2 linked regions of the Idiomarina loihiensis L2TR genome follow. The protein of the gene in region 2 interacts with the protein of the main gene of each other region in a pairwise test. Links are inferred from orthologs where the notes say so. Each region holds a gene or a part of one and is shown on either strand. Other genes may lie near its edges. The genes, in order: recO and recR.

Region 1 (10,703 bases), 1.1 Mb from region 2 along the record:
CTAGTCTGTTTCTAAAATAACCGTTGCTACCGCGTAGTGCTTTTCGTCACTAATGGATAAATGACTACCGCTGATGCCCTGCTCTTTTACCCATTGTGCCGCGGTTTCGGTGAAATGCCACTCGGGTTTACCGTATTCATTATGCACTACCTGCATATGCTGAAACGACAGTCCGGCGGAAATACCCCGGCCAAAGGCTTTGGAACAGGCTTCTTTAGCAGCAAAACGTTTGGCCAGAAAAGCGGCTTCATCAACCGAGGCTGTCATTTCTTCCTGTTCTTTTGGCGTTAACACGCGTTTCACTAAACTGTTGCCACGCGCTAAAGACTGCTCTATACGGGCTACTTCAACAATGTCAGTACCTAAGCCCCAAATTGCCATTAGCGTGCCTTATCTAAAATATTGCGCATATCGCGCACAGCCTGATCCAAGCCAACCAATACCGCACGGGCAATAATCGAATGACCAATGTTCAGTTCACAAACTTGTGGAATTTCCGCCACCTCTAATGTGTTGTGATAATGCAGACCGTGACCTACATTCACCTGCAAACCAATAGAATGCGCGTATTCTGACGCTTCCATTAAGCGTGCCAGTTCAACGGTACGCTGCTCTTCAGTTTCGGCCTCTGCGTATTGCCCGGTGTGCAATTCCACAATGGGCGCACCGGCTTTTTTAGCGGCGTCTATTTGCTCATGGTCAGCGTCAATAAACAACGACACCTGAATACCTGCATCACTTAAGCGACGAGTAGCATCGGTGATGGTTTCTAACTGACCGGCAACATTCAGGCCACCTTCTGTAGTCAGTTCCTGGCGTTTTTCCGGTACCAGACAACTGTAGGTAGGTTGCGTTTTTATCGCTATATCGAGCATTTCCTCGGTAACAGCCATTTCCAGATTCATGGGGACGTTCAATGTCTGCTTCAGCATAGCAACGTCGCGGTCAGTAATGTGGCGGCGGTCTTCACGCAAATGAATGGTAATGCCGTCGGCACCAGCTTGTTCGGCAATAGCTGCCGCAGCTACCGGGTCAGGATAACGGACTCCACGTGCGTTACGCAACGTGGCCACATGGTCAATGTTAACGCCCAGGCGTAAACCTTTCATTATTCAGCTCCTTTCGCTTTCGGCTAGTTCTTCGTAATTCACTGACGCTTAGTGCCCCGGAACAATTCACGACTGCGCAGCGGTTTATCACCTAAGTAAACCGCTAAGGCGTCACGCATAATATATTTTAGCAGTCTTAAGCGGTTTTCGTCGTCAACGTCCCACGCAGCCAGTTTTTGAATATCCGCCACAGAGTATGCTCGTTGTTGATTATCTCTGGCTTGGGTCACAAAGCCATGATCGGGAATAAAATAGCACCACTTCGAGTCGGACAGCACATTACCGGTGTCGGCGTCATAATGCCAGTCAAACGCCGCTCCCAGATGCTGTAATAACTGCCATTCAAACTGACGCAAAGCTGGCTCTACGCGCTCGCTGTTGGTCATGTTTTGTAAGGCCGACAAGTAGCTTTCAAAAAGCTCGGGGGCTTCAGCTTCTGTAGGCACCAGCCGTTGAATTAACTCGTTGAGGTAAAAGCCACTGTAGAGTTTATCACCCTGCAACAGCAGCTTTTGAGTGGTTTGCTGCGGTTCCAGCAAGGTTAAGGTTTTTAAGTCGCTGCGCCCCTGAAACTCGGCCAACAGTGGCATAAAAGGTTGTGCTAAACCGCGCCAGGGGCTTTTCGGGCGCTTAGCGCCTTTTGCCACCACCCGGACCCGTCCTTTATCTTCAGTGAACAGATCCAGAATAAGACTGGTTTCCTGATAGTCCCAACGATGCAACACCAGTGCTCGCTGCGCCACCGATTAATCTTCCCGGTAGCCCAGACTTTTTAACGCTCGTTCGTCGTCCGACCAGCCAGATTTTACCTTAACCCAAAGTTTCATCATGACTTTGTTGTCCAGCAGTTTTTCTAGATCGCGCCGGGCTTCGGTGCCTATGGTTTTCAGTTTGCTACCGCCTTGCCCGATAATCATCCGCTTCTGCGCTTCGCGTTCAACCAGTATTAAGGCATGAATATGAGTGGTGCCTTTTTCAGACTGACCAAACTGCTCAATTTCCACTGTCGTTTCATACGGCAATTCGTCACCGGTAAAACGCATAAGCTTTTCACGCACAATTTCTGCCGCCATAAAGCGCACAGAACGGTCCGTTACGTAGTCTTCAGGGTAATAGTGGTAGCCTGGCTGCAAATGCGAGCGAACAATTTTTCTCAGCTCGTCAACATTGTCGCCGTGTGTTGCCGATATGGGCAGAATGGCATCAAACTTATGCTGTTCATTCAGCCACTGCAAATGCGGTAATAAGCGTTCTTTGTCTTTCAATTGGTCAACTTTATTAACCAATAACACTACTGGCACTTTACTGCGCTGAATTTTCTCCAGCACCATTTTGTCGTCTTCTAACCACTTTAGGTTTTCAACCACAAAAAGCACTAGGTCCACGTCTTTCAAGGCGGAGGATGCAGTCTGGTTCATCACGCGGTTTATCGCACGAGGTTCCTGTTTGTGCATACCAGGCGTGTCGACATAAATAGCCTGACAGCCATCGTCGGTATCTACGCCTAAAATACGATGACGGGTGGTCTGAGGTTTATTCGAGGTAATACTGATTTTCTGCCCCAGCAACCGGTTAATCAGTGTGGATTTCCCCACATTCGGACGACCAACAATGGCGACAAAGCCGCTGTGTTTATTCTCGTCCAGTTCTATATCCAGCGTCATGCGCTCTCCTGCAAATGTTCTAATGCGGCCGTTGCTGCAGCCTGTTCGGCTTTACGGCGGCTGGTACCTGTGCCTTTAAAAGGGCTTTCGATACCTTCTACAGAACAGTTTACGGTAAATTGTTGATTATGCGCCTGCCCCTGCGTAGCGACCACGTCGTACTCAGGTAAAGGCTTCTGACGCGCCTGCAGTAATTCCTGCAAGCGTGTTTTCGGATCTTTCTGGCTGGTACCAGGTTCAATCAAGGTTAACTGGGGTTCGAACCAGTTAAGAATGACCTGTCGAATGGTATCCATGTCACTGTCCAGATAAATGGCACCAATAATGGCTTCTACTGCATCGGCAAGAATGGACTCGCGACGATAACCGCCGCTTTTTAGCTCGCCCTGACCCAGCGACAAAAAATCGCCCAGTCCCATTTTTTTTCCAAGCTTCGCCAAAGAACGACCACAAACTATGGCAGCGCGCATGCGGCTTAAATCGCCTTCTGCTACTTTGGGGAATTTTTGATACAAAGCTTCAGCTATCACCAGACCTAAAATAGAATCGCCCAAAAACTCCAGGCGTTCATTGTGCGTTGATGAAGCACTACGGTGGGTCATTGCCTGATGCAATAAACCCTGCTGTTCAAAGCTATAACCAACAATTTTTTCCAGTTCCGTTAAAGGTGGTTTGGGCAAACTCACTCAATACTCCCTAGCCTTTCAAATCGAACTCCCGTAGGAACCCACGACGGCAACCAACTATCGCTACTGCGATCCATTTCAAAACTCATCCAGATGAATACCGCTCTGCCAACCAGCAACTCTTCGTCAACAAAGCCCCAATAGCGGCTGTCACGAGAATTATCGCGGTTATCACCCATAGCAAAATACTGGCCTTCCGGCACCACCCACTCGTCTTTCTGTGTGCCCGGCTGATTAAAATACGACATAGTCCGTGGCGCAACACGTGGGTCGATAAGAATTTCGTGGCTTACATCGCCTAACTGTTCTTCATAAGTGCGTAAAGGTGACGAACCAGAGAAATACTCACCATCTTCTTTTAATGAGGTGGATACCACCTTCATTTCTTCACAGTCTTTCTCGCCAACGGCACACGCAGGCTGAATATAAAGTGACTTGTTTCGGTAAATAATACGGTCGCCAGGCAAGCCAATAACGCGTTTTATGTAATCTATGCTCGGTTCTTCCGGATATTTAAATACGGCGATATCGCCGCGTTCAGGCAACGAGGTATCCACCAACGTCTTTTGAAAAAGCGGATCTTTAATACCGTAGGAAAACTTTTCTACCAGAATAAAGTCGCCCTTTAGTAAGGTTGGCATCATTGAGCCTGACGGTATCTGAAATGGCTCGTATAACAATGTACGAACCACCAGTACTAAAGCAATCACTGGAAAAATAGACTCGCTCAGCTCCATAAGTTTAGGCTGAGGTGCCAGTGTGTCAATTTGCTGTTCGGTTAAAGCCTTGGTTGTTTTGGTCTCAACCTCAGCAATAACCGCTTTACGCTTTGGCTTCAGTACTCGCGCATCGTAAAGCCATAACAACCCGGACAGAACGGTAATAACGGTTAAAATAATTGAAAAATAATTGGCCATTTCCTATTTGCCTACTTTTAAAACCGCAAGAAAGGCTTCCTGAGGTACTTCTACGTTACCCAGGTTCTTCATGCGCTTTTTACCCTCTTTTTGTTTTTGTAAAAGCTTCTTCTTACGACTAATGTCGCCGCCATAACACTTCGCTGTTACGTTTTTACGCAACTGCTTGACCGTCGAGCGCGCAATAACATGGTTGCCAATGGTCGCCTGAATGGCAATATCAAACATTTGTCGTGGAATTAACTCACGCATTTTATCAACTAACATGCGGCCGCGCCCTTCAGCGTGATCACGGTGAGTGATCATTGCCAGCGCATCTACCCGGTCGCCGTTAATCAGTATATCGACACGAACCATGTCCGCAGGTTCAAATTTCTTGAACTGATAATCCAGTGAAGCGTAACCACGACTGGTCGATTTTAACCGGTCGAAGAAATCCATAACCACTTCTGCCATGGGCAGCTCGTAAGTTACCGCAACTTGTTTACCATGGTAAGCCATAGCCGTTTGTACGCCGCGCTTATCAACGCACAAGGTAATCACATTACCCAGAAACTCTTGCGGAACCAGAATATTGGCTTCCACAATAGGTTCGTAAATGGTTTCAATATCGTTAACCGCTGGCAAGTTCACCGGGTTATCCACTTTGACTATGCTGCCATCGGTCTTTTCAACTTCGTAAACAACCGTTGGTGCCGTGGTAATCAAGTCTATGTCGTACTCACGCTCTAAGCGTTCCTGAATAATTTCCATGTGCAGCATGCCAAGGAAACCACAACGGAAGCCAAAGCCAAGTGCCGCAGAGTTCTCCGGCTCATAAAAAAGCGACGCGTCATTTAACGACAATTTCCCCAAAGCATCCCGGAACGACTCATAGTCCTCTGAGCTGATTGGGAACATACCTGCGTAAACCTGAGGTTTGACTTTTTTAAAGCCCGGTACCGGCTCTTTTGCCGGGCTCTTCGTATTGGTTAGAGTATCACCGACCGGTGCGCCCAGAATGTCTTTAATACCCGAAATAACATAGCCCACCTCACCAGTGTGTAAAATACCGGTTTCGTGAGGTTTCGGGTCAAAATAACCAACTTTATCAATTTGATACGACTGACCAGTAGACATTACTGTCATTTTCTCGCCGGCACGCAACGTTCCGTTGCGGACGCGAACCAAAGAAACAACCCCCTGATAATTATCAAACCAGGAGTCAATAATCAGTGCCTGTAATGGCTCTTCTGGTTCGCCCTTAGGCGGCGGTATTTGCCGGACAATGCGCTCAAGCACGTCGTCAATACCTAAACCAGTTTTAGCCGAACACTGAACCGCGTCTACGGCTTCAATGCCCACAATGTCCTCTATTTCCTGTGCAACGCCCATAGCATCGGCCTGCGGCAGGTCAATTTTGTTCAATACCGGAACAACTTCCAGGTCCATTTCAATAGCGGTATAACAGTTTGCCAAAGTCTGCGCTTCAACACCCTGAGCTGCATCAACAACCAGCAGTGCGCCTTCACAACCCGCCAACGAACGCGAGACTTCATAAGAGAAGTCAACATGCCCTGGAGTATCGATGAAGTTTAACTGATAGGTTTCACCATCTTTAGCCGTGTAATAAAGGGTTACGCTCTGCGCTTTAATCGTAATACCCCGCTCACGCTCCAAATCCATGGAATCGAGTACTTGCTCAGCCATCTCACGGTCAGTCAGTCCACCGCAATGCTGGATCAAGCGGTCGGACAAGGTGGATTTACCGTGGTCAATGTGAGCGATGATCGAGAAGTTACGAATATTACTTTGCTTGAACGCCCTATTCGGCATTGATGATACCTCTGTAAAACTGAATTCTGGAACTTAAAAAATTAGTCCCGATCATACTCATGTTAGCGGCAAGAACAAAGGACTTTATGACAGTTCAGGGGTTTCAGTGCTGAACTTCAGCCGCGACGGTTTCCAGTTTGACCATTGCATTGACTTGAATGTCACGTTTACGGAACCAGCGTTTTAGTCCCCAGAAGGTAAAAGCAAAGCCAGCAAAGGACAATAAAATAACAAAACCTTCGGGTAACGTGCCTGTGTTTTCCAGTAGCACAGCTAATAGCAACAGTGTCAGTATAGGTAAACCGTAGAGTAGTAGAGCAAAACGTGTTACTGCGGTTTCCGGTACTTCTAATTGCACCTGGTCGCCGGGACTAAACGTTTGTTCGGTAACCACAGTAAACTGCGCATTTCGGTCGGCAAAAACTTTACTTAAAATGCCAGCGCCACAGTTAGATACCTGCGCGCAACCCGAACAGGCCGTTTTTAACTGAGTGGTAACGGTTACGCGGTTGCCATCAACCGCGGTTACTTCTGCTACTTCTTTCATTATTTAACTTCCGCCGCTATGCGTTGAGCCATGGTTAAAGGTACCTGACCCACCACTGTCACAAGAAAGTTATTATAACGCTTTGAGAACAAAGTGTGTGAAGAAGATAGAGCGAGATCGGTTTCCATACCTTCTGTTAGCTCAGCCACATAAACCGAGTACTCAGCAAGACCATCAGAAAACAAATAATGGTCAACCGGCGTTGCATCAACAACGAGAGTATGGCTTTGCTGGCTTAACAATTTGAATCCGCGCGGTGCCCACCGCGGCCCAACACTGTAATTTGTTGCACTTTGTACCCGAAGATCTTTTAACAGCGGTGGCATTTCAATATTGCTTATTTCTTTGGTTATTTCGGGAGCGGTATCACGAACCGATAAACTGGTTAATTGCATTTGCTCCACAACATCGCCGGACTGATTCATCATGATCATTTTAAGCGGCATACCGTGCTTGCGGTCAATCCATAGTGCATAGCTGTAACGCTGATTATCGCGGCTTAAAATACGAATATGCTGGGCATTACGACCTAAAACCCGTGCGCCACCACCCACCATAACTTGATAACTATGGCTAAGACGCTCAAAGGGTTGAGAAAATGCGGCCGGAAAGATAGCAGTAATAGTATCGGACTCTAGCGCGTAATTACTGGATGAGGTATTAAAGTGGGCAACCTTGTTATTCACTCTTAAGATGCGAAAGTCCGGACCATTCATTTGAATTAACAGTTCGGTACTTCCTGTCTCCGGATCGTTGCCCTGTAGCCATTGATAAGGCTCAATTTGATCACCATGTACATGAACTAAAGAAGCCTCAAAATTCAGTTCAGTTAAAGCTTCTGCCATACGGTTGAACCAGTCAGCGCCACTTTCTGCTTGTTCGTTAGTCTGCTGTGCGCTTACCGAGAAGGTGCCGGCGAATAAAACAGCGCCACATAAAATAGACCGATACAACCGAGTTATCATAGCCTTAATTACCTTTGTTGAGCTCCTGCTCTGACTGCTCATCTTTTTCTGCTTGCTCTGTTTTCTGCTGCAACATCAATTGTTGTTGATGATCAATCAGGTATGACTGAACCTGACGGCGTCTTTGCTGATCGCTGATTTGCGACATTGGCTCAACACGATTCAAGCTCACCGGCTCACGGCCACCACCAATGGGGCTGGTCAGCAGAGTAGGTTCTGCGCTGCTACCATCGGGTGTCGCGGGTTGCTGATAAGTTTGCACTGTCATCACCGCAACCACGGCCACACTTGCTGCAACGGCAACTTTGGCGAAAGGCTGGAACCAACGTGAAGCCGCTTTATTCTGGCTCTTAGAGCGACCAAAACCTGGCTTAACGACATTGGACTCCTGGCTTACGCTAACACGAACACGCTCGCTAATATCAAGGCTGATATCCGAGTTTAAGTCACCTTTTATTGCCGCGTGAATAACACTGTAACGGTGCCACTCCTGCTGAGCCTGTTCATCTTGCAACAGTGCTTCAATTTCATCGGCATTGATGAGTTGTTCATCAAACAACGCGGATGTTGATTCTGATTTATTCCGAGACATAGATGCCCCTCTGTTAGTTTACCGTTCCAGCAACGGTCGGAGTTGATTATCTATTGCTTCCCGAGCGCGAAAGATGCGAGAGCGGACAGTACCTATAGGACAATCCATTTCTAGCGCAATTTCCTCGTAACCGAGACCTTCAATTTCCCTTAAAGTAATTGCCCGACGTAAATCATCCGGCAATTCATCAATTGTTTTTAATACCACATCTCGAATCTCATCAGAGAGCATTTGCCTTTCCGGAGAGGCGCTGTCTCTTAGCGCACCGGCTCCTTCATAAAACTCTGCGTCTTCTGCATCAATGTCAGATGCGGGCGGTTTTCTACCTTGCGAAACTAAATAGTTTTTCGCCGTATTCACCGCAATTCGGTACAGCCAGGTATAAAAGGCACTGTCGCCACGGAAGTTCGGTAACGCCCGATACGCTTTTATAAACGCTTCCTGTGCAACATCAGCTACGTCGCCCTGTTGTTTGACATAACGCGATATCAAACTCATGACTTTATGCTGATACTTTTTTACCAGCAGATCAAAAGCTCGGTTATCACCTTGTTGTACTCTTTCGACCAGCTGTTGGTCACTCACCTGTTCGCTCATCCGAGCCTGTTCTCCCTTAACCCAGGAACTGCTGGAACTGGCGGCCCGTCCTGTTTCTTACTGACTGTGACAGAGCCGCATGTAAAAAGTTCGCAAAAATATCGTCAAATGCGTAAAATCGTTCAAAATTCACATTGAGTACTTTATGGAACCTGTTGCAAATTATCAATGCGATGTACTGATTATTGGTTCGGGAGCCGCGGGATTAACTACCGCTTTACAGTTGGCCGATAACTTAAACGTTACGGTACTAAGTAAAGGCCCGCTGACTGAAGGCTCAACCTTTTACGCGCAAGGCGGCATTGCCGCAGTATTCGACGAAAACGACAGTATTGAGAGTCACATCGAGGATACCTTAATTGCCGGCGCCGGCCTTTGCGATCCCGAAGCCGTTAAGTTTACCACAGAAAACGCGCGCGCAAGTCTGCAATGGCTGATTGATGCCGGCGTGGGTTTTGATCAAGTCGAGTCTAAAGACAGCAACCCAGCGTACCACCTGAACCGTGAAGGCGGTCACAGTCATCGACGAATTCTGCACGCAGCAGATGCCACCGGCAAAGCGGTACAGACAACATTGCAGAAAAAAGCAATGGAGCATCCAAATATTCAGGTGCTGGAACGATACAACGCGGTCGATTTGATCACGGGTTCTCGTATCGGTAAACCTGACGGTTGCTATGGAGCTTATGTCTGGAGCCGTCAGAAAGAACAAGTGGAAACCGTTGCGGCAGGCTGTGTGGTATTGGCTACGGGCGGTGCAAGTAAGGTATATCAGTATACCAGTAACCCGGATATTGCCAGCGGCGACGGTATTGCCATGGCCTGGCGCGCAGGCTGCAGTGTGGCCAATATGGAATTTAATCAGTTCCATCCAACCTGTTTATTTCACCCCAACGCGCAGAGTTTTCTATTAAGCGAAGCCTTGCGTGGCGAAGGCGCTTTGCTGAAACGGCCCGACGGAACTCGTTTTATGCCGGACTTTCATGAGTCTGCTGAATTGGCTCCGCGCGACGTGGTTGCCCGCGCTATCGACTTTGAAATGAAGCGTCTGGGTGCTGACTGCATGTATCTGGATATTTCTCATAAACCGAAAGACTTTATTCAGCATCACTTCCCTACCATTATGGAAAAATGCTTGTCGCTGGGTATTGATATCAGCAAACAGCCGATGCCGGTTGTTCCTGCGGCCCATTACACCTGTGGCGGTGTTAAAACCGATATGAACGCAGCGACCGATTTACCCAACTTGTATGCTGTTGGTGAGGTTGCCTGCACAGGTCTGCACGGAGCCAATCGCATGGCTAGCAACTCGCTGCTGGAATGTCTGGTTTTCGCCCGTGCGGCGGCTAAAGATATTTTATCTAAACGCCCTCATCAGAAGGCCTTAAATCATATTCCCGGTTGGGATGAAAGTCAGGTAGGCAATTCCGACGAGGAAGTTATAATTCAACATAACTGGCATGAGCTACGACTGTTCATGTGGGACTACGTTGGCATTGTGCGTACCACCAAGCGTCTGGAACGGGCCCTTCACCGAATTCAGTTGCTACAGCGCGAAATTCACGAGTATTACTCGAACTTCCGCGTGAGTAACAATTTACTGGAGTTACGTAACTTAGTGCAGGTATCAGAGCTTATTGTACGAAGCGCTATTAGTCGTAAAGAAAGTCGCGGCTTACATTATACTCTCGACTACCCTGACACATTGCCGGATCCTCAGCCTACGGTGCTGACACCGAAAAGTTAAGGCTCTGACAACTGTTGTAACTGGCGCCGCAGTTTTATCTGCTGCGCCTTTGACAACTGAAACC
Region 2 (16,694 bases):
GCGTGTAGGCGCTAACATTGAACGTATGCTTGCCGAACAACCAACTGATGTTGTTGTTATCCAGGCCGACAAGAAAGCTGAACATGGTGTCGTTGTAGAAGTCATGGATCAGGTTAAGGAAGCGGGTATCGATAAGATATCCATAGCTGCGGAGAATAACTAATATGGTGCGCTTTTTAGTATCTTTACTACTAGGTGCCGCCGTTACGTTTGCTCTGTTTGCTTTCATGGCTTACTTAATCGGCGGAGGAGCACAGCGCAACGAAGCGCCGGCTCCAACGCCCGTTATTGACATCGTAACGTCGCCACCTGAGTCTGACGTTCAGGAGCGTCGGCGTACACCGCCGCCGCCACCGCCGCCGCCGGAGCAGCCACCAGAAACACCACAGTCTGAGCCTGATACATCAGACAGTGGCATGAACATGAACATGGGTTTTGATGTTGATGTTGGTGGTGCTGATACAGGTCTTTCAGGACCTGGTGGTGGATTAAGTTCTGACGGAGACGCAACACCTATTGTTCGTATCGAACCGCGTTATCCGCCTTCAGCTGCAAGAAACGGCACCGAAGGTTGGGTACAGCTGCGCTTCACTATCGACCAGCAAGGTGGTGTAACTGACGTTGAAGTCATCGATTCTGAACCTCGTCGAGTGTTTGACCGTGAGGCACGCCGCGCATTGTTGCGTTGGAAGTATAAGCCTAAGGTTGTAGACGGTAAGCCTATTCGTCAGGAAGGTATGACTGTTCAGCTCGACTTCACAATGGATGGGAACTAAGAAATGAAATATACAATAAAAACATTTGTTAGTGCCCTGGCTTTTGCTTCGGTAATGTTGATGACAACGGCCCAGGCTTCGGCTCAGGACCTTGGTTTCAGCATTCCGGATAAAGAGACCGTTGAGGCGCAGAAGAAAGCTCGCGACAATAAAGCTGCTTCGCAGAGTATTGGCCGGGCAATCATGGATGCGTTTGAACTGTATGAAGAAGATAAAATCAAAGAAGCAATAGCGGTTCTCGAAGAGCAAGAGCCGGATCCGGGTTACGACTCGGCATACTTAGCCCGCTTCCTTGGTAACCTTTATGCAGCAGACGAGCGCATGGGTGATGCTTTGAGCGTTCTGAAAAGTGCAGTCGACCAAGACGTTCTAGGCTGGAATGATCAGGCCGCGGCTATGAAACTGGTAGGTCAAATTAGCCTGCAAGAAGAGAAGTACGAGCAAAGTCTTGAATACCTTAGAAAATGGGTTCAGTTTACAGGCGAACGTGATGCTCAGGTGTTCTTGTATATGGCTAATGCGCATTACCAGATGAAGAACTTTGCTCAGATCATTCCTTTTGCCCGAGTGGCTTTACAAGAGTCAGAGAAACCTGACAAGAATATCTACAACCTGATGATGGCGTCTTACTATGAGCGTAAGATGTATCCTCAGGCGATAGAGGTTCTTGAAGAAGGTTTGAATAAGTTGCCGGAGCAAACTGGCTGGTGGCCTCAGTTAGCGCAATTTTATATGTTAGAAGAAAACTTAGATAAGTCTCTTCAAACTATGGAAATCGCGTATTTGGCAGGATACCTGGATACGGAGAGTCAGTATAAAATGCTGGTTCAGTTGTATGATAACGAAGGTATTCCGTACAAAGCGGCCTCTACTATGGAGAAGCATGTAGAAGCGGGTGATATCGAAAAGACAGCGAAAAACTTTGCGACCATCGCTAACAGCTACCATCGTGCTAAAGAACTTGAGAAAGCCGTTTCCTGGTATGAACGCGCAGCTGAGTCAGCTGAAGAACGTGATGACAAAGGTGAGTACTACCGCAAGCAAGGTAACTTGATGCTGTTAAATGAACAGTATATTGCGGCAGCAACTCCCCTAAAAAAGGCTCTGGATTATTTGGAGCGTAATGAAGAAGGTCGTGTGTACATGTCATTAGCGGAAGCGTATTTCTATGGTGGTGACTATCGCCAGGCTATGCGTTATGTTGATGAAGCTGCAACCTTCGATGGTCAACGTCGCAGTGCTCGTAGCTGGAAGGGTTATATTAAGTCTACAGCTAAACGAAAAGGTATCGATCTCGATTAACCACTTTTCGTTTTTATAACTGCATAGTAAAACCCGGCCACAGTGTCGGGTTTTTGTTTTCTGGGGAGAGAAACATGAGGTCTAATTCGGTCGGTCTTGGCTTAAGAAACGAGTTGCTTGACGCTGCTTTAGCTGGAGATATTGATGCGGATTTTCTTGAGATAGCCCCTGAGAACTGGATACCTTTTAAAGGTTCCCGTCTGGAAAAACTCGCCCAAATAGCCGGAAAATATCAACTGACCTGCCATGGCTTATCGCTTTCTATTGGCAGCCAGGACTCGTTGAGCCAAAGCTTTCTGAAAGATGTGAAGCGCTTTTTGAATGACTTTGATATTGAAATTTACAGTGAGCATTTAAGCTATTGCTCTCATAACGGCCAGTTATACGATTTACTGCCTATTCCTTTTACAGTCGATGCCGTTGCCTATGTTGCCGAACGAATTAAGCAAGCTCAGGATAGGTTAGGGCAAGCTTTAATATTGGAAAACGTCTCTTATTACGCGAGTCCCTCTCCGGAACTTACCGAATTAGAATTCATTAATCAGGTTCTTGAGGCAGGTGATTGCAAACTTTTACTCGATGTAAATAACGTTTTTGTGAACAGTGTAAACCACAGCTATGACCCTTATGAATTCATCGATGGCCTGCCTTCTGAGCGAATTGTCTACGGACACATAGCCGGACATCACGAAGAATACGAAGATCTTTATATTGATACTCATGGTGCCAGCGTAAAAGACGAAGTTTTCCAGCTTCTGGATTATGCTTATGGGCGGCACGGCGTTTACCCTACTTTGTTGGAAAGAGATTTCAACTTCCCTTCGCTGGAAGAGTTAAACCAGGAGTTGAACAGGATAAAAGCGATACAGGCTCGCCATGAGTAAAATGACTTTTAAAGAAATTCAAAATCGCTTTGTGGAACAGTTAAAAGCGCCGGAAAAATTCGTAGACGAAGCTTGGCTGGATGAGATAGAAGCGCGGCGGCTGGCTGTTTATCAGCGATTACTGCGGAATAATATCTTTCGTTTTATTGATAGTGCATTCCCTGTACTCAAAAAGCTGGCAGCGGAAAAAGAATGGGCAGAAACCAAAGAGCGGTTTTTTCGTACCTTTTCTTCTCAGTCACCATATTTTACTGGTATTGCGGCAAGCTTTGTTGAGTACCTGCAATCTCATGACGAGTTGTTTATCTTTGCAGCTGAACTGGCTCACTATGAATGGGCAGAACTGGCGGTAGAGCAAAAGCCGTGGCCTGAAAATTATATTAATCCGGCAGAGGCGCTTGAGAGTGACACTCTGATTGCACTTAACCCGACAGCTATGGTGTCGTCATATCAGTACCCGGTTGATGAAATAAGCACTGAGTTTCAGCCTCAGGAACCCTTGGCAGAACCGCGTTTTTTGATCGTGTTTCGCGACAACGGCGATAAGGTTCGCTTTATTCGCACTAATGCGATGACTTTTTTACTGTTAACAGAGCTACAAAATAGAGAGAGTATTCAACTGAATAGCTTACTCGAGCTTTTGCCTGAATTACTCCCTCAATGGCCCAAAGATCAGCTACAGCAAGGGGCCGAACAGACTTTAAACAGACTAGCCGGGCAGCACTTGATATTGAAGGTAAAGAATTGAATTCAACTTTTATCGTTGTCGAGGATCGAGTATGATCAGCCCCGATTTCATCAAGAGGTAAAAGTTATGTCATCAGAAACCTTTAAAGAACCGGCAGGCAAACGATTTTTGCTTATTACGGCAGTGTTGTTTTTATTCTGGGCCTGTTTACCGCTGGTTCTGCGTTTAACACAAATTCTTTCTTCTTAAATACATCCTCATTAACTATCAGGTAAACGACATTTATGTCAGTCACTTTGCTCGTTGTCGAGGATAAAGACAAAACGCTTGAGTCTATTTGTAGCGTGATAAAGCCACTTGGCTTTGAGGTTACTGTAGCCCGGGATGGTTTAGATGGCTTAAGCAAAGCGAAACAGACCTACTTCGATATTGTTTTGCTTGACCACAAAATGCCGGTTATGGACGGTTTGTCTTTACTGAAAAACCTGCGCGATTTAGACGCTTATCACCGTACTCCATTGTTGTTTATGTCAACTCAGGATTTGGTAGAGATAGAGCCAAAGGCATTAAAGGCCGGTGCGACTCAATGTCTGGCTAAACCTTTGAACGAGGATTTTCTGCTGGATACGCTAAAATCCTGGGCGGTGCGCTTTGTCGCATAATGATGAGACTAAGATTATGGAATCAGCCACGACTGATATAAGGGACTCTATTGGTTCCATTCCGGACTATCCTAAGCCAGGTATTATTTTCCGGGATATAACGCCTTTACTGCAAAACCCGGATGCGTTTAGATTAACCATTAATACGTTAAAGCAACGCTATGCAGGGCAGGGCATAACACAAATTGCTGCTGTTGAAGCCCGTGGCTTTATTTTTGGTTCCGCATTAGCCTATGCCATGGGGTGTGGAGTTACTTTGTTAAGAAAGCCGGGGAAGTTACCCGGTAAAGTGACACGTCAGAATTATGAGTTAGAGTACGGTTCAGATGAATTGCAAATGCATGAAAACGCTTTGACTGAAAACGACAGAGTGCTAATTGTCGACGATTTACTGGCTACCGGCGGAACCGTGGTAGCTGCAAGTCAGTTGATTAAGTCTTCCGGCGCAGACGTTGTAGAAGCCGCTTTTGTGGTCTCTTTACCTGAGCTCGGCGGTGAAGATAAATTGCAGCAGGCCGGCGTTGCGTGCTATACCTTATGTCAGTTTTAATGAAACAGAGTTAATAATCCATCCTATGAGTTATCAGGTACTGGCAAGAAAATGGCGACCTTCGCAGTTTGCAGAAGTTGTCGGCCAACAACATGTTTTGAAGCCGCTTGAGCACGCGTTAGACAAGCAGCGGCTTCATCATGCTTATCTGTTTACCGGTACCCGCGGGGTTGGTAAAACCACCATTGCACGAATCCTGGCTAAAGCACTGAATTGCGAAGAAGGTATTACGGCAACGCCGTGTGGCAAATGCAGTGCCTGTCTTGAAATAGAGCAGGGACGGTTTGTTGACTTGCTGGAAATTGATGCAGCATCAAGAACCAAAGTTGAAGACACCCGCGAGTTACTTGATAACGTCCAGTATCGGCCCACCCGCGGCCGCTATAAAGTGTACTTAATTGATGAAGTGCACATGCTGTCACGGCACAGTTTTAATGCTCTGCTGAAAACACTGGAAGAACCACCGGAGCACGTAAAGTTCCTGCTGGCGACCACCGATCCGCAGAAGCTACCGGTTACCATTTTATCGCGTTGTCTGCAGTTTAATTTAAAAGCCTTGTCGAACGACGATATTACGCAGCAGCTTAGCTATGTTTTATCGCAGGAACAGGTTCAGGCTGATTCCGAAGCGCTGCCACTGTTGGCTCGTTCTGCCCGTGGCAGTATGCGCGATGCGCTTAGCTTAACCGACCAGGCTATTGCCCAGGGTGGCGGTTCGGTTAGTATCGACAGTGTCAGACGTATGCTCGGCAACGTGCCCGTGGCCGATATTGCCGCATTACTGGAATCTGTTCTCGAAGGGGATGCAGAAGCTGTAATGCAACGTGTGGACAGTATGGTATCCATGGTACCGGACTTGAGTTCGGTGCTGGTCGAGCTACAAAGCTTATTGCATCAGCTGGCGTTGGTTCAGCAAGTACCCAGTGCCGCTAATGTGTTCGAAAACAGTGATGTCCTGAAACCATTATTGCGACGCATGCCGGCTGAACTTATTCAGGTTTTTTATCGCACGGTTCTGGAAGGTCGCCGCGAGCAGGCTTACGCTATAGACGCACGTAGCGGACTCGAAATGACTTTATTGCGGCTGCTGTGTTTCCGCCCGGCAGAAAAGGGCGATTACAACATTACTGAACCAGACTCGTCTGCTGTTGATATGCCTGAGTCGAAGCTAACGGCTCCTGCTCAGGAAGTGACTGAGACTGAAGCCGGGTCTGTAGCAGAAGTAACACCGCAGGCAGGACCAGAGCCGCAGCCTGAAGCGGAATTATCGGAGCCTATGCAACCGTCTTATAGTGAGCATGAAGAGCCTCCTGAATTTAATTACTCTGAACCGGATGATGATGCGGGCTTCTATCATAATGATGCGCCTCCGTATCATATGGAAGAGGCCGCTAAGTCGGAGCCAGTACCTGAGCCAACAGCAGATCAAACAGCAGAGCCAACGCCTGAGCCAGCGGCGCAGAGCAGTTCTGGCGTAGCCGATCTTTTACGCGTGCGAGAGCAACTGGCTGAAAAAAAAAATCCCGACAATAGCAACAAAACATTAAACAGCCAGACAGAAAACAGCTCGCCGGTGGCGTTAACTGTTCCGGCAGAAGCCGAACCAGAAGCTCAACCCGAGCATCAGCCGGAATCAAAAGACGAATTAAACGAAGAACTGCCAGAATTAAATGACGATATCCGCGAAGCCGCCGAAGTTGATAAATGGAGTGCCATGATAGCAGGCATGGACATTTCCGGGCTGGCTCGTCAGGTGTTGTTAAACTCCGAACTGCAAAAGCTGGGCGATGACGACTGGCTGATTCTGGTGGCTGAAGAACAAAAAAGTTTATTGAACGAATCGACCAGCCAGGCCGTCAGAGAGTCTTTGGCCGGGTTATTAGGGGCGACTGCAAGGGTAGACTTTAAAGTTGGCGTGCCGAGCCAGCCAACACCTTTAATGGTGCAACAGCATATCAATGAATACCGTCACCAGCGCGCGTGTGAAATATTACACGGAGACGCCGGCGTACAAGACTTACAACAAAGGTTTCAAGCGCAAATTGATGAGTCATCAATTCAGGCGCGTTAATTTTTTAAAAGCTTAAACGAGGAATAAAATTATGTTTAAAGGTGGAATGGGTAACATGATGAAGCAGGCGCAACAAATGCAGGAGCGCATGCAACAAGCCCAGGAAGAAGTCGCCAATATGGAAGTGACCGGTGAAGCCGGTGCAGGCCTGGTTAAAATTACCATGCTGGGTAACCACAACGTAAAGCGCGTAAGCATTGACCCAAGCCTAATGGAAGACGATCAGGAAATGCTGGAAGACTTAATTGCTGCAGCGACCAACGATGCTGTGCGTCGCGTTGAAGAAACCAGCAAAGAGCGCATGTCTGAAATAACCGGCGGTATGGGTTTACCTCCGGGCTTTAAAATGCCTTTCTAAGTAGTAAGGTCAGTTAATGAGTATTAGTCCGGCAATCGATCAACTGGTCGAGAATTTAAAACGTCTACCGGGTGTTGGCCAAAAGTCAGCACAGCGTATGGCGTTCCATTTGCTTGAGCGCGATCGCGGTGGAGCCTCAAGGCTTGCCGAGTCTTTGCAGTCGGCGGTGGAAAAAGTCGGCCACTGCGAGTGTTGCCGGACCTTAACCGAAGAACCCTTGTGTCGCATTTGCAGCAATCCTATGCGGCGCGAAAATGGTGTGCTTTGTATTGTTGAAACACCCGCCGACGTATTAGCCATTGAACAGACCTCTCAATTTCAGGGGCGTTATTTTGTGCTGATGGGGCATTTGTCTCCGCTGGATGGTATTGGGCCGGCGGACATTGGTCTGGATGAGCTGGAGCGGCAACTGCAGAGCGAGCCGGTGGAAGAAATTGTGCTGGCGACTAACCCGACTGTGGAAGGGGATGCTACCGCGCACTATATTGCCGACATTGCCGCGCAATTGAATATCAACACCACCCGAATTGCTCACGGGGTGCCAGTAGGCGGTGAGCTGGGTTATGTCGATCAAACCACACTGGGTCACGCCTTCAGTGGCCGAAAACAATTTTCCCGATGACTTGAAAATGTCTCCTGCGCCCCCATTGTTATTGCCATAGGTAATAACAGCAGGAGAAATATACTATGGCGGAAGCCGGTCAAATGGAAAAACATGGATTTCAGACAGAAGTAAAACAATTGCTTCACCTGATGATCCATTCCTTGTATTCCAATAAAGAAATTTTCTTACGCGAATTGGTCTCTAATGCGTCCGACGCAGCAGATAAATTGCGCTTTAAAGCCTTAAGCGACAACTCTCTGTACGGTGACGACAGTGACCTGCACGTTCGTGTTTCTGTTGATAAAGACAGCCGCACTATTACCATCAGCGACAATGGCGTTGGTATGACGCGCGACGACGTGATGAATAATCTGGGAACCATTGCCAAGTCAGGCACTGCGGAGTTCTTTGGTCAGCTGTCCGGCGACGAAGCAAAAGACAGTAAGCTTATCGGTCAGTTTGGTGTTGGCTTCTATTCAGCCTTTATTGTTGCTGATGAAGTTACCGTAAGAACCCGTTCAGCATTAGATAAAGACGCTCGCGGAGTCGAATGGCGCTCGCAAGGTGAAGGCGATTTCGAAATTGCTGACATTGATAAAGCCCGTCGCGGCACGGACATTATTTTGCACCTGAAAGACGATGCCGATGAATTCTTAGATGAAAATCGTCTGCGCGGCATTATCAATAAGTATTCAGAACACCTGAGTATCCCGGTTCAAATGTGGAAAGAACCGGTACCTGAGTCAGAAGACGACGAAGGCAACAAAGTGGAAGGGCAGCCCGGTGAATGGGAGACTGTAAACTCAGGTCAGGCACTCTGGACTCGTGAAAAGTCAGACATTACGGACGAAGAATACAAAGAGTTCTATAAGACCGTAGCGCACGACTTTGATGAACCACTGCTGTGGAGCCACAACAAAGTTGAAGGCACAACCGAATACACTAATTTGCTGTACATTCCAAAACGCGCTCCGTGGGACTTATGGAACCGCGAACAACAGCACGGCGTTAAGCTTTATGTTAAGCGTGTTTTCATTATGGACGACGCTGAGCAGTTAATGCCGACTTACCTGCGTTTTGTGCGTGGTTTGGTTGACTCAAATGACTTACCGCTGAACGTTTCGCGTGAAATTTTGCAGGATAATAAAATTACCCGTGCAATGCGTAATGGCAGTACCAAAAAAGTACTGCAAATGCTGAAGAAGCTGGCAAAAGACGACAAAGAACAGTATCAACAGTTCTGGGATACCTTCGGGAATGTGCTGAAAGAAGGTCCGGCGGAAGATCACACTAACCGTGAGCGTATTGCCGAACTGCTACGTTTTGCTTCAACGCATAACGACGGTGCAGTGCAGTCAGTCAGCCTGGACGACTACATTGAGCGTATGAAAGAAGGTCAGGATAAAATCTTCTACATTGTTGCTGACAGCTACGAAGCCGCCAGAAATAACCCTGCACTGGAAATCTTCAACAAGAAAGGCATTGAAGTGTTGCTGCTTTCAGAGCGCATTGATGAATGGTTGATGAGCCACCTGACTGAATTTAAAGAGAAACAGTTGCAGTCAGTGACTCGAGGTGACCTTGATTTAGGCGAACTGGACGACGAAGAAGACAAGGCCGAGCAGGAAAAAGCCGAAGAAGCCTTTAAAGAAAACCTGGAACGCTTTGAAAAAGCCTTAGGTGATAAAGTTAAGAAGGTTCGTGTGACTAACCGCTTAACCAACTCGCCGGCCTGTATCATTACCGATGACAATGATATGAGTACGCAAATGGCTAAGTTGATGGAAGCCGCCGGTCAGGCGGTTCCTGAAACTAAGTACATCTTTGAAGTAAATCCAGAACATCCGTTGGTTCAACGCATGCTGACCAAAGAGGATGATACCTTCAAAGAATGGGCTGAAGTGTTATTAGATCAGGCCACTTTAGCGGAGCGGGGCAACCTGAAAGATCCAGCCTCCTTCGTTACCCGCCTTAACAAATTAATGCTTAACGCTTAATTTCGTATCAACCGCTGTGGGTAAGTCATTGCCTGCAGCGGCTTTCTGCGCTTGTAATAGCCCGCCTGTCAGGGTAAAGTTCGGGGCAGACTTTTGAATCATGCAAAGAGGTTTTCTATGCGCATTATTTTGTTAGGCGCCCCGGGAGCTGGAAAAGGAACTCAGGCACAATTCCTGATGAATACTTTTGGGATCCCTCAAATTTCCACCGGTGATATGCTGCGTTCAGCAATTAAGTCCGGTTCGGAACTGGGTAAAAAGGCCAAACAAGTTATGGATGCCGGACAGTTAGTGTCGGACGACATCATTATCGAATTGGTCAAAGAACGAATTGCAGAGCCAGACTGCCAGAATGGTTTTTTACTCGACGGTTTTCCAAGAACCATTCCGCAAGCCGACGCGATGCGCGATAACGGTATCGAAATTGATTACGTGCTGGAATTTGATGTTCCGGACGAAATTATTGTTGATCGCATGAGTGGTCGCCGTGTCCACCCTGGTTCCGGCCGTGTTTATCATGTTGAGCACAATCCACCGAAAGTGGAAGGCAAAGATGACGAAACGGGTGAAGATCTGGTTGTGCGCCCGGATGATCAGGAACAGACGGTTCGTAAACGCCTTTCGGTTTACCACGAGCAGACGGAACCTTTGGTAGAGTATTATCAAAAGCTGTCTGAAGAAGGTAAGACGGAGTATCACAAAATTGATGGTACGCAACCCGTTGAAAGAGTCAGTGAGCAACTGGGCGATTTGCTCAGAAAGTAATTTTTTACTAAAAGGCTCACATGGTGAGCCTTTTTTAATGAAGCCAGGCCCCAACGAATAACAAGAGGCATTCCAATGACATCTCAACTAACAATAACCGGCTTTTATGCGGGCATTTTAACGCTTATTTATCTTGTTTTGGCTGTGAACATTATCCGTTTGCGCTGGAAACACCGGGTAGGTTTGGGCACCGGTGAAGCGGAAGAGCTCAATGTTGCAGTGCGTATCCACGGTAACTTTATTGAGTATGTGCCTCTGGCGCTTATTCTGTTTGCTATGATGGAAGTACAACACGCTCCGATTGCTCTGCTCCATGGGTTGGGTATTGCGTTAGTCGTTGCTCGCTTATGTCACGCTATAGGGTTAACCCGCAGTGTCGGCGTGAGTTTGCCCCGCACCATTGGGGTATTAACGACTTTTGCCGTTTTATTGTTAGCTGCTGGCTTTGGTATCGGTCAGTTTGTTGGTGTCAGTTTATTATAAAGTGAAGCTATGTCTGAATTAGAATCAGGTATTCATCTGTACGGCGAACAACAAAACCCACCGGTTGTTTTGTTGCACAGCTCGCAGAGCGCCAGTAGCCAGTGGCGGGCGTTAATAAAAGAGTTAACCAGCACTCACTTTGTTATTGCGGTTGATTTGCTGGGGTATGGGCAGGCGCCTAACGTTGAGTTTACGGCAAACTTTCGACTGGAGCAGGAACTGCCCCGTATTATTAGCGCGGTTGAGCAACTTGCGTTATCCAGGCCTGTGCAACTGGTTGGTCACTCCTACGGCGGCGCTGTTGCATTAAAACTGGCGCTGGAAAAGCCATTTAAAATTTCCGATGTGGTTGTCTACGAACCTGTTGCCTTTCACGTATTACCGGATGATTCTCCGGGAATGCTTGAAATACAGGAGATCAGTCACGCTATGCACGGTAAAGACGCAATAGAATGCACACGCACCTTTGTCGATTACTGGAATGACGCCGGATATTTTGATGCTTTGCCTGAACGCATTCAGCAAATTATGGTCAGCCAGGCTGCTAAAGTGGCTCTGGACTTCGATGCCTTGCTTAACGAACCCCGACGCCTGGAAGACTACCGCGGGGTAGGGCAAAGCGTTCTGCTGCTGCAGGGCGAACACACTCGTCGCAGTGCAAAAGCTGTCGCAGAGGCTTTATCGACGATACTTCCTGATGTTCAACGAGACTCCGTTGGAGCAGGGCATATGGGGCCTTTGACTCATCCGGCTGATGTGAATCAGCGTATCCTGCAATTTTTGCGTAAGCAATCCTAACCCAGAGAAAACGCGCGTGAACTGGTGGACGAATAATAAAGGCGAATTTAATAAGCTGGCTAAACTGACCGGTCCTATTCTTGTGGCTCAGTTAACTCAAATGTTAATGAGTGTCGTGGATACGGTTATGGCTGGGCGCAAAGGGGCACTTGACCTAGCCGCTGTGTCGGTCGGCGGCAGTATTTTTGTACCAGCAACTTTATTGGTGTTTGGTCTGGCGCTGGCATTAGCGCCCATTATCTCTCATCTGGACGGTTCAAATTCGCACCGACGTATCGCCAATATACTGCAACAGGGCTTATACGCCTGCGCCATTGTCGGGGTGATTACTCTAATTGGAATGTCCTCGGCGCCCTGGTTGCTGGACATCATGGAAGTTGAAGACGACTTTCGCGCCATTACGCTGGACTATTTGTTTTACATCTCCTGGGGCATACCGGGCTTTGTTATTTACGCGGTACTGAGAAACTTTTGTGAGGGCTTGTCGAACACCATGCCGTCGCTGATCATTGGTTTTATCGGGCTATTGATAAATATTCCGGCAAACTACATTTTTGTTTACGGCAAGTTTGGTATGCCGGAACTGGGTGGCGCTGGCTGTGGGCTGGCGACAGCCATTGTTTTGTGGGGTATGGCGCTTTCAATGGTTGTTTATACCTTTACCGCCAAACGTTACAAGCGGTTACGTCTGCTCCGGCGCTGGTATCGACCTAACTGGGACGACGTTACCTACGTTATCCGTATCGGTTTCCCTATTTCCATGTCGCTCTTTTTCGAGGTCAGTCTGTTTGCTGCTGTGGCGTTATTAATTGCGCCGCTGGGGCCGACTGTGGTTTCTGCTCATCAAATTGCACTGAACATAAGTTCGTTAGTGTATATGGTGCCGCTGAGTATCTCTATGGCGGTGACTTTACGGGTTGGCTTTGCGCTGGGTGCGGGTAATCCGAAAAACGCCATGTTGAGCTTTAAACTCGCGATGCTGTTTGGTGGCGTGTTTGCGGGCGTTAACGGTTTAATTATGTATCTGGGTGGTGGTTGGTTAGCCAGCCTTTACACTCCTGATAAGGATATTATTAATCTGGCAGCAACGCTGATGGGGCTGGCGGCTATTTTCACTGTGTCGGACACCTTCCAGGCCATTTCCATTGGCACTCTGCGTGGCTACAAAGACACTAAATACCCAATGATATTGGCCTTTATTTCGTACTGGCCGTTTGGCTTAACCGTTGGTTATATTCTGGGGCTGACCGACTGGGTTGTGCCAGCCATGGGCGCGGCAGGCTTCTGGATTGGCTTTATTAGTGGCCTAAGTGTCGCAGCGGTACTCTTGTCATTGCGCCTACGCCGCGTATCCCGCCGATACGAGCGTAAGCATTTTCGTGAGCAGTTAAACAGCGCCGCTTAACCGCGGCGCTTCGCTAATACCTCCAGCACATCGTCCAAACTAAGCTCATTGGCCCGTAGCGCAACCAGCAAGTGGTAGAGTAAGTCGGCGCTTTCATTAGCCAGCTCGTCTTTATCGGCAGTTGCCGCTGCCAGAGCGACTTCCACGCCTTCTTCCCCAACTTTTTGAGCCACACGTTTTAATCCCTTAGAAAATAGGCTGGCAGTGTAACTTTCGTTGGTATCTGCGCCTTTACGGCTGGCAATGAGCGAGTCAAGCTCATGCAGCAAGGGTTTAGGTGCCTCGGCAAAACAACTGCGGTTACCTAAATGGCAGGTAGGGCCATCGGGTATAGCCTGAACCAGTAATGCGTCATAATCACAGTCCGAATAGATGCCCTCAAGCCGGAGGTAGTTGTTTGAGCTTTCGCCTTTAGTCCATAAACGTTCTTTACTGCGGCTGTAAAAAGTGGTTTTACCGCTTGCTAAGCTTTCCTTAATGGCTTCTGTACTCATATAGGCCTGCATTAACACTTCACCGGTTAGAGAGTGTTGTACTGTGCAGGGCAGTAAACCTGACATTTTCTCCCAGGCCAACTCGTCGATGTTATTCAAATCAATTTTCATGTCGTCTCCTGAAGCGCTTCAATGGGGCGAACCGCAATATTATTGGCTGCCATTGCGGCTTTCACTTCGCTGATACTGAATAGGTTCTTGTGAAACACCGAAGCCGCAAGTGCACCATCTACCTGCGCCTTTTGAAAGGCATCAACAAAGTGCTGAATCTCGCCGGCTCCGCCTGAGGCAATTAAAGGCACCGAGCAATGCCCGCGCAATGCCGACAGCTGTGCAATATCGTAACCTTGACGCACGCCGTCCTGATTCATGCAGTTCAACACAATTTCACCGGCGCCACGGGAAATGACTTCCTGCAGCCAGTCTTTGGTCTGCCATGCCGATTTGTGCGACTTGCTTTCGTCACCGGTAAACTGGTGCACTTCGTATTCACCGGACTGTTCGTTATAAAAGCTGTCTATGCCAATAACAATGCACTGCTGACCAAATTCCTCAACCAGGGTATTAATTAAATTTGGGTTAAGCAGGGCAGGCGAGTTAATGGAGATTTTGTCCGCGCCCATAGATAGCATGGTTTGTGCGTGCTCAACCGAACGAATACCGCCAGCAACGGTAAAGGGAATGTTGATTTCACGAGCAACCCGCTCAACCCAGGACTTATCTACCGTACGGCCGTCTGCAGATGCGGTAATATCGTAAAATACCAACTCGTCAGCGCCGCTTTCTGCGTAACGCTTTGCCAGCGGCAAAATATCACCAATAATTTCATGGTTACGGAACTTCACCCCTTTAACTACCTGTCCGTCGCGAACGTCCAGGCATGGGATTACGCGTTTTGCCAACATGCTAATGCCTCCTGCATAGTGAAAGCGCCGGTAAGTAACGACTTACCCAATATAACCGAGTCACAGTTTACGGCTTTCAAATCTTTAAGATCGTCTAAGCAACTGACGCCGCCGGACGCTTGCCAGACGACCTGCGGATAAAGCTGCTTATAGCGTTTATAAAGCTCAACATTGGTGCCTGTCATGGTGCCGTCTTTACTGATATCGGTGCAGAGTACATGACGGCAGCCTAAATCCAGGTAGCGGTTGAGAATGTCATCCAGTGTATGCGTGCTGGCCTGTTGCCAGCCGTGGGTAGCGACCATGGCATTGCCACTCTGATCAATATTCACATCCAGCGCCAGTACAATTTTTTCGCCGCCATAGGCCTGGAACCATTGTTTTACGGTATCTGGCTGGTTAACCGCGGTGGAACCAATTACGGCACGTTCAATACCGGCGTCAAACAAGGCTTCCAAATCCTCGGTTGTACGAATTCCGCCGCCAGCCTGACACTTCATACCTGAATCTGAGGCTAGTTTAGCCAGCAGTTTCTGCTGGCGCTTGTCCGGGTCTTTAGCGCCGTCTAAATCAACCAAATGCAGCCATTCGGCACCGGCCTGAGCATAGAGTTGGGCCTGACCCAGCGGGGTTAAATCAAACTCGGTTTTTTGCGCGAAGTCGCCCTGATATAGGCGTACCACTTTGCCGTCAATTAAATCCAGGGCAGGTATCAGCATAATGTTAACTCCAGAAAACGTTTCAGCAGAGCTTCGCCAGTCTTACCTGAACGCTCAGGGTGAAACTGCGCACCAAAATAGTTGTTGTGACGTATCATTGAGGCAAAACGCTCACCATACTCGCTGCTGGCTATAGTGTACTCATCAACTGCTACAGCAAAACTGTGCACGAAATAGCAGTAGCTGTCGCTCGTGTCGACTAACGGGTTATCTGCGGTCGGCTGCAGGGTATTCCAGCCCATATGCGGCAAAGGCAGACCAGAATCGCGCAGGCGTTTGGTTTTTGCCGGAATTAAATTCAGGCAGTCAACGTCACCTTCTTCTGAGTGTGAGGTCAGTAACTGCATGCCCAGGCAAATACCCAGCACCGGCTGGGTTAACTCCCGTAGCGGCTCCACGAGTTGCTTGCGCTGTAAGTTACGCATAGCTGCGGCAGCGGTACCTACGCCAGGCAAAATGACACGGTCAGCGGCGCGTATTTGTTCTGCATCATCGGTAATAAGCACTGAGTAGCCCAAACGTTCAACCGCAAAGCGGACAGATGTCAGGTTGGCACACTCGGTATCGACAATCACCACATTCATGCCAGCATCCCCTTACTTGAAGGCAACTGTTGGTCTCCGGTTTTGGTAATGGCCTGACGCAGTGCCCGGCCAAATACCTTAAACAGGCTTTCGACCTGGTGGTGGGTATTACCCTCGGTGGTCGATAAGTGCAAGCTCATTGCCATGGCGTCGGTTAACGAGCGGAAGAAGTGCTCGACCATTTCGGTGGATAACTCGCCGACTTTGTCGCGGGTGAAATCTGCTTCCCATTTCAAATAGGGGCGTCCGGATAAATCGATCAGACATTCCGCCCGGCATTCATCCATAGGCAGAGCAAAACCAAAGCGACCAATGCCGCGCTTGTCGCCAAGCGCTGAGCGCAATGCCTGACCCAGCGCCAGAGCGGTGTCTTCAATGGTGTGGTGATCGTCAATGTGCAAATCACCCTTAACCTTAACCGAAAGCGAGAAACCGGCGTGTGTGGCTATCTGCTCAAGCATGTGGTCAAAGAAGCCAATGCCGGTATTAAATTCGCGCGGTGTCTGACTGTCTAAATCAACCTTAATGTTAATATCCGTTTCCCGTGTGGTGCGGGTAACCGAAGCGGTGCGTGGGTTGTCCAGTAGTTGGTGAACAATGGCATCCCAGTTGAGTTCGCTACGACTGTAACGCAGGCCTTCAATGCCCA

What was found.
Region 1: the proteins of recR (region 2) and recO interact in binary tests that used the Escherichia coli proteins (3 or more experiments, as listed by UniProt). The link is inferred for Idiomarina loihiensis L2TR from one-to-one orthologs.

Annotation. Positions count from the first base shown.
Region 1 is NC_006512.1:864,430-875,132, forward strand. What follows is about bases 1-2,879. They hold recO (DNA repair protein RecO), read right to left. Parts: upstream 1,853-2,879; coding sequence 1,148-1,852; downstream 1-1,147. Other genes in these bases: acpS (holo-ACP synthase), read right to left, coding at 1-381; pdxJ (pyridoxine 5'-phosphate synthase), read right to left, coding at 381-1,109; era (GTPase Era), read right to left, coding at 1,856-2,773; rnc (ribonuclease III), read right to left, coding at 2,770-2,879. Also shown: more of rnc, read right to left, coding at 2,880-3,459; lepB (signal peptidase I), read right to left, coding at 3,456-4,376; lepA (translation elongation factor 4), read right to left, coding at 4,380-6,191; IL_RS04140 (SoxR reducing system RseC family protein), read right to left, coding at 6,295-6,738; IL_RS04145 (MucB/RseB C-terminal domain-containing protein), read right to left, coding at 6,738-7,703; IL_RS04150 (sigma-E factor negative regulatory protein), read right to left, coding at 7,708-8,295; RNA polymerase sigma factor RpoE, read right to left, coding at 8,314-8,892; nadB (L-aspartate oxidase), read left to right, coding at 9,038-10,639; IL_RS04165 (hypothetical protein), read right to left, coding at 10,636-10,703. UniProt on the Escherichia coli protein: Involved in DNA repair and RecF pathway recombination.
Region 2 is NC_006512.1:1,970,343-1,987,036, reverse strand. Bases 6,409-9,110 are described here. They hold recR (recombination mediator RecR), read left to right. Parts: upstream 6,409-7,307; coding sequence 7,308-7,913; downstream 7,914-9,110. Other genes in these bases: htpG (molecular chaperone HtpG), read left to right, coding at 7,979-9,110; IL_RS09490 (YbaB/EbfC family nucleoid-associated protein), read left to right, coding at 6,965-7,291; dnaX (DNA polymerase III subunit gamma/tau), read left to right, coding at 6,409-6,933. Outside these bases: IL_RS09530 (ExbD/TolR family protein), read left to right, coding at 1-163; IL_RS09525 (energy transducer TonB), read left to right, coding at 165-776; IL_RS09520 (tetratricopeptide repeat protein), read left to right, coding at 780-2,078; IL_RS09515 (HvfB family MNIO-type RiPP peptide maturase), read left to right, coding at 2,153-2,962; IL_RS09510 (HvfC family RiPP maturation protein), read left to right, coding at 2,955-3,710; IL_RS13840 (hypothetical protein), read left to right, coding at 3,777-3,899; IL_RS09505 (response regulator), read left to right, coding at 3,935-4,312; IL_RS09500 (adenine phosphoribosyltransferase), read left to right, coding at 4,329-4,862; more of dnaX, read left to right, coding at 4,888-6,408; more of htpG, read left to right, coding at 9,111-9,892; adk (adenylate kinase), read left to right, coding at 10,010-10,657; IL_RS09470 (MAPEG family protein), read left to right, coding at 10,733-11,140; IL_RS09465 (alpha/beta fold hydrolase), read left to right, coding at 11,150-11,938; IL_RS09460 (MATE family efflux transporter), read left to right, coding at 11,955-13,343; bifunctional phosphoribosyl-AMP cyclohydrolase/phosphoribosyl-ATP diphosphatase HisIE, read right to left, coding at 13,340-13,948; imidazole glycerol phosphate synthase subunit HisF, read right to left, coding at 13,945-14,742; and 3 more genes. UniProt on the Escherichia coli protein: May play a role in DNA repair. It seems to be involved in an RecBC-independent recombinational process of DNA repair. It may act with RecF and RecO.